Regions from separate parts of the Paenibacillus odorifer genome, predicted to be linked through region 2. Evidence: riboswitches for the same ligand, from Rfam matches in the RefSeq annotation. Region 2 holds a riboswitch; the other holds the start of a gene.

Region 1 (3,421 bases), 2.3 Mb from region 2:
GTTACAGAAAAAGCGTGTTCGCAAGCGGTGAGTACATTGTACTTGAGGCCAAATTTGCTATGACTTCCGGTGATGTTTTAACGATCAAGGCAAAAATGGATGAACTAACTTATTTACGTGAATCGAAGCAACCGCTTGAGTATCCATCCTGTGGGAGTGTATTTAAGCGGCCTCCAGGCCGTTTTGCAGGTCAGTTAATTCAAGAGAGCGGCTTACAGGGTACAAGAATCGGCGGTGCTGAGGTATCCAAGAAGCATGCGGGATTTATTGTGAATGCAGATAATGCAACAGCCAGTGATTACATCGGGCTAATCCACCATGTAAGAGCGACTGTGAAGGATAAATTCGGTGTAGAGCTGGAAACTGAAGTGGAGATCATTGGAGAAGAATAAATGATAAGCAAAAAGAGCCCGCAATCGCTGTGGGCTCTTTTTGCTTATCATAATCATGTTCGTTTAATCTACTGAAAGGGTGTAATTAGCTCTGTCCGTAGTTATTTCTGCCTTGCGGTCGGCTAAGTCTACGATTTGAAGACCTTCAACAGCTAAATCATAAGTGGATTGTGGCAGGGATACCAGTTCACCATCGGCGTTAAGTGTGCTGCCGAAACCTCTTAATATCAGTGCACTTCCAAGATATTCATCAATAACATCGTCTGCACTCCGGAAATCTACGGACTCTAAATTGAAATGAACTTTATCCAAATCACGAAGTTCTTTCTTTTCAATAGCGATTGTTTCATTCAAATGATTGTTAAGCCAATCCATAAGCTGCTGTATACTTTGTTCCATAAAATGCTCCCACCCTTAGCTCGAAGATTATTATGAATAAGTTACCCTTTTCTTAGGATTTGAATCCTTTTTTTTGCCGCATCTTAATTAACCATATGAATAATTCATGTCATTAAAAAGAAATCCACAATCAAATTGGCATTGGTTTTGAGCTTCCTAATCTCTACATACGCAGGTCTATCCACGTTAATCTGGAGTGATTTGCTGATCTGTATAAGGTAACAGTAAAGAGTAGAACTTGTCAGGAGCGGGCTACCCATGGTATAGTTCAAGACGCAATATGCTTTATGCTTTAAGAAGAAGTCTGCACTAAAGTTGTGCAGGAGAGGTTCGCGAACTCCCTCTATAAAAAACTAAGAATATATTAAACAGTACAAGCGGTTGCTGTCCTTTATCCGGACGTTGCTTCCGTTTCTTCTTAGTGGAGCCAAGTTTTCGAAATCTCGTTCTTCTTTCCATTACCGGCCAAGGCCGAAGGAAAAGAGAGGGGTTTTTTGTCGTGTCAGAAGGAAGATTGAAAGAGGAAATGCAAGAAGTTACTTTGCTTGGTAATCAGGGAACACAGTACAAGTTTGGTTATGATCCAGACATTCTGGAGGTGTTTGATAACAAACATCCCGGACGTGATTATTTTGTTAAATTCAACTGCCCTGAGTTCACTAGCTTGTGTCCTGTAACGGGTCAGCCGGATTTTGCCACGCTGTATATTTCGTATATTCCTGAACAAAAAATGGTGGAATCCAAATCATTAAAGCTGTATCTGTTTAGCTTCCGCAACCATGGTGACTTTCATGAGGACTGTGTCAACATTATTATGAATGAACTGATCTCACTGATGGATCCGCGTTACATTGAGGTATGGGGCAAGTTCACTCCGCGCGGAGGCATTTCAATTGATCCTTATTGCAACTATGGAAGACCGGGTACGAAGTATGAGGCGATGGCGGAACACCGCTTAATCAATCACGACCTCTATCCAGAAAAAGTGGACAACCGCTAAATTCCAACTTGTGATAAGGAGAGATTCATATGAACAAAAAAGCACTCGTCGTATTCAGCGGCGGACAAGATAGCACCACTTGCCTGGTTTGGGCATTGCAGCAGTATGAGGAAGTGCAGGTAGTTACCTTCAACTATAATCAACGTCATGCGGCTGAAATCGAAGTTGCAACAGAGATAGCAGCTAAGTTTAATGTAAAACAGCATATTCTTGATCTGGGGCTGCTTAATCAGCTGGCACCCAATGCACTTACCCGTCAGGATATAGATATCGTGGCTGGGGAAGGGGATGAGCTTCCAAGTACTTTCGTCGATGGACGGAATTTGTTGTTTTTATCTTTTGCCGCTATATTAGCTAAACAACTGGGGTACTCCCATATCGTCACTGGGGTTTGCCAAACGGACTTTAGCGGTTATCCGGACTGCCGTGATGTTTTTGTGAAATCATTGAATGTTACGCTGAACTTATCTATGGACTATGAGTTTGCGATCCACACTCCCCTAATGTGGCTGGATAAAAAAGAAACGTGGAAAATGGCCGATCAACTGGGGTATTTTGATTATGTTCGCGAACACACACTGACCTGTTACAACGGTATTATTGGCAGTGGCTGCGGTACTTGTCCAGCCTGTCTATTGCGTCAGCGTGGTCTTGAGCAATATGAGGCGGAGAGAATGGAGGCCGGTTCTTAATGCTTAACGAGGTTTCAGTCTGCAAAATATTTACGTTCGATGCGGCACACCAGTTAGTGGGACACAAAGGGAAATGCAGCAATCTGCACGGACATACTTATAAGCTCGAAGTAGTGCTTAAGGGCAAACCTATGGCCGCGGAAGGCCACTCGGATGAAGGCTTCGTCATTGATTTTAGCGATATCAAAATGACAGTACAACAAAGCCTTGTAGATCGTTTAGATCACGCTTTTCTTGCTATGGGAAATGAACCTGTGTTAGAGACGTTAACGAATACGGGCTCCAAAGTAGCCTTATTGTCTTTCCGCACCACAGTGGAGAATATGTCTTCATATATTGCCTACAAGCTTAAGCAAGCAGGGTTGCCTTTATACTCGGTAAAGCTATGGGAGACTCCAACCTCTTGGGCAGAGGTGCTGGCTGAAGACGTTCCGGATGAAGGGCCATCCTACCGTTTGTATGGAGGCTGTGACTGTGAGTAAGATTCCTGTAATTGAAATGTTCGGTCCAACTATTCAAGGCGAAGGTGCGGTAATTGGAGTGAAGACGATGTTTGTCCGCACCTATGGCTGCGATTATCGCTGCGGCTGGTGTGACTCCGCTTTTACTTGGGATGGTACGGCTAAGAATAAGGTTCGCATGATGGAAGCAGAAGAAATCATAAATGAATTATTGGCGTTAGCTGGAGATAATTTCGACTGTGTTACGATTTCAGGCGGTAATCCTGCCTTGATTGGTGAAGGAATGGGTACCTTCATCAGTCTGCTTCATGAGCGTGGAATAAAAGCAGCGATAGAAACTCAGGGGAGTAAATGGCAGGATTGGTTCAATGACGTGGATGTGCTGACAATCAGCCCTAAACCCCCAAGCTCAGGAATGACAACGAATTGGGAAATGTTAGATAACATCATGAGTAAGATGGAGAAACTGGGTCGTTC
Region 2 (3,421 bases):
TAACCTTTGGGCAACCCGGTTGTGCCTGAAGTAAAGCCAATAAATAATAATTCATTCGTCTCATCCAACTCAGCCTCCGGCTTCAGGGCAGCCAGCCACTGATCATAGGAACCTGTTCGTTCATTTGAGAAGGTCAATGTTGGGATCGCTTGATCCTTGAAGACCAGATTCTTTGCGGCTTCCGGCTCGGCAAAAATCATTGTCGGCTGGCACTGTTCTATAATAACCTGCAGTTCATTAGCACTCCATTTGGGATCTAAGGGAATGGGAACACAGCCCGCATAAATCGCCCCCAAGATAACCTCAACAAATTCAATACGATTCGTAGATAAAATCGCGACTTTGTCATGCCTCAGACCCTTTTGCTGTAAGCCATTCGCGATTCTCCGCATCGTTTTTACTAATGTGGCATAGGTATGACTTGCTTGGTCATGGGTTAAGGCAATGCTGTCGGGCTGCTGTGCTGCATGACACAGTATAGGAACTACTAGATTCATCCTTGATCACACCTGTTCGTAATTTCTGTGACTACCAATTATATACATTTTCTTCAATCGGACTGCCCCGCAAGTCCAGCCCAGACTAAAGTATATGTGTTAAGCGCCATCGCAGGCGCTCCTGTTAAACTAACCCGCTAGAATTGCTATGATAGCTTATTTTAGCTTTATATTATTTTTATGTACACATTTTCATGTAACTATTAAGTCCATCTTACAACTAAAAAAATAGCCAGCACGCATCGATTATGATCGGTACGCGCTGGCTGTATTGTTGTTTAGTCCTTCTTTTGAACGGTCGATGGTGTACCCTCTTCAGAAAAAGTAAAGGTTCGGGCGATATATAAGATAGGTGTGCTTACTGCGGTTAGTAAGAACTTCGCTAGATAAGTTGTAAGCAAAATTTCAAGCCATACATTCCAGTCATACAAGCCCGCAAACGCAATGGTGCAGAAGATAAGTGTATCCACAAAGGAGCTAATCATCGTACTGCCGTTGGAACGAATCCACAGCTGACTTGAGGTGCTGTAATATTTACGAATCCAAGAGTACAACCGAACATCTAGGAACTGACTAATGAAGTAAGCAGTAAGACTACCCAAAGCTAGTCGAGGCATCAGCCCAAAAATCGTCTCCAAAGAAGACTGAGCGATATCGGTCTCCTGTGGCTTAAATACTAGTACCATCTGCATAATGACTGTAGTCATAAGCAAGGTGAAGAAACCAAACCAGACCGCTTTACGTGCTTCCGCTCTTCCGTACTTCTCATTAAGCAAATCGCTGGTCATATACAAAGTGACATACATCGTATTTCCGAGTGTCATCACAATATCAAATGGCATAGCAATCGTCTTAGCTACCTGAATGTTAGCAATTACAGTAGCAATACCTACCCAGGCATACATTCCACTTTTCCCGAACAGGCGGTAACAGAGTAGAAAAAAGGCAAAATTGACAATAACAAATAAAACTCCCCACAACAAATTAAACATATTACTGAAACTCCTCCTAGTTTTGTTTACGCGGGATGGTTACGAACCGCGGCTTACATTATTAAATTTTTGGAACAAAACATTAATACTCTATCACAATAGCGCTTAACAATCCATAAAAATAATATTTTTATATGAAATTGGTAGTTCCAGTTCTTTTTTTTCGACAATTATCTAAAATAGTCAGCAATAATTCATTTTTTTCAGAAAAAAATGCTCTATAGGACAAAACTTTCACTATTCATCCAGAGGTTAATTCTATAGAATAGTATCAAACACCTTATTCCCGATCCATTTAGTAGAAATATGACATAACTATGGAATATATCTCGGGTCGCCAATTTCCAGCAGTTGGCATGGAGTATCTAGTGAAGACCAAAAAAAGAAATGACCTCACCGTCCATAAAAAAAGGAGAGAACGATATGTTTCGTATCAAGCATTCGATCAGTCGCAAATTCACGCGTTTATTATTTGTTGTTCTGTTGCTCACGTCTCTTTTGTTAAGCACCAGCTTCTACTTTATCTCCATCAATATCTTCAACAGCTATGTTATGCCACAGATTAACAAAATCCTTACTGCCGCTGCTCAGGACGTATATAAGAATCTCAACGTAATGCACGCCCAGCAAACCCTAAATAAGAACGATCAGTCTGCCACCAATCTCGAGTTCTATTTTCAGGAAAAGAGGAAACAACATGGAGTGGAAACCATTTTTCTGGTCAATCTGAAAGGGAAAGAAGCTGAGATTCTATCCGCAGATCACGATGCAAAATTGCAACGGGCAGAAAGTGTCACCGTATCCTCTGCAATGCAACAAGCCTCTAAAGGAAAAACTGGACTAAGCGATACATATAGCGACGCACATGGTATACATAAAACAGCTTATATCGGTATTCCCGGAAGTACGATGATCATCGGTGTAAGCAGTGACGTAAGCTTCATTCAAGAAAAAACAGACAGCATTCTATGGACAAGTGCCGGCATCACACTTCTGACGTTGATCATCGGCCTAACTGGTGCATGGTTTATGAGTGTGCGTATAACACGTCCAATCTCAAAACTGGCAGCTTATAGTGCCCGGCTCGCAGAGGGAGATTTCACCGAAGAATTATCAATTAAAGGAAATGACGAAGTTGCACAGTTGTCCGTAAGCTTCCAAGCGATGACCCAACGCCTGAAAGAAATGATCGGACATGTACTGGTAACCTCTAATACTGTCGTTGCAGATTCCAACTCTTTAAAAGAACGTGTTGAGGTTCTCAATGATATGGCAGAACACTCCAGCTCATCGGTAGTAGAAATCGGCAAAGGTAGTACGACTATCGCTAGCAGTGCATCAGATAACTCGAGAGCAATGGAAGAAATCAATTTAGGCATTCAAAGTATTGCCTCAGCAGCGAATGAAGTCACGGAGCAAATCAGTGAGGCTTCCGCTGAAGCAAGTGGCGGTAATGAAATTGCTCAAAGTGCCGTGCTGCAAATGCGCCAGGTTGAACGTGCTTCCCTACAGTCGCTGGATCAATTACAAATCATGAATGAGCGTTCAGTAATGATCGGAGAAGTCGTTCACAGCATTACTGAAATTACGAAACAGATCCAAATGCTGTCGCTGAATGCTTCAATCGAAGCTGCACGCGCAGGAGAGCATGGACGCGGCTTTGCTGTTGTTGCCGGAGAAGTACGCAAGCTGTCTGAACAATCCCGTAACGCAAACGAACAGATCCGTGACTTCCTACTTGGCCTTCAGGAAGATATGAGCCGCTCCGTTACTGAGATGAACCACGTGAATTCTGAGGTTGCCTCTGGAGTCGGCAAGGTAGCAGAAGCAGGTGATGCCTTTAATCACCTCTTGATCCTTATCCAAAGCATCAATCACAGCATCCAATCCGTATCTGCGGCTACACAGCAAATCTCGGCAAGTACAGAAGAA

The links. Region 2 has a riboswitch for preQ1 ahead of PODO_RS05895 (queuosine precursor transporter). Riboswitches for the same ligand answer to the same signal wherever they lie in the genome.
Region 1: another riboswitch for preQ1. It lies ahead of queF (preQ(1) synthase); the one in region 2 lies ahead of PODO_RS05895 (queuosine precursor transporter).

Annotation. Positions count from the first base shown of each region.
Region 1 covers NZ_CP009428.1:3,668,717-3,672,137, reverse strand. Annotated here, with positions in the region: gene murB (UDP-N-acetylmuramate dehydrogenase) at 1-392, shown strand, start outside; gene ymzB (protein YmzB) at 456-791, opposite strand; PreQ1 riboswitch class I at 1,111-1,154, shown strand; gene queF (preQ(1) synthase) at 1,318-1,791, shown strand; gene queC (7-cyano-7-deazaguanine synthase QueC) at 1,821-2,483, shown strand; gene PODO_RS15890 (6-pyruvoyl trahydropterin synthase family protein) at 2,483-2,965, shown strand; gene queE (7-carboxy-7-deazaguanine synthase QueE) at 2,958-3,421, shown strand, end outside.
Region 2 covers NZ_CP009428.1:1,362,516-1,365,936, reverse strand. Annotated here, with positions in the region: gene PODO_RS05900 (AMP-binding protein) at 1-497, opposite strand, end outside; gene PODO_RS05895 (queuosine precursor transporter) at 776-1,489, opposite strand; PreQ1 riboswitch class I at 1,500-1,545, opposite strand; gene PODO_RS05890 (methyl-accepting chemotaxis protein) at 1,913-3,421, shown strand, end outside.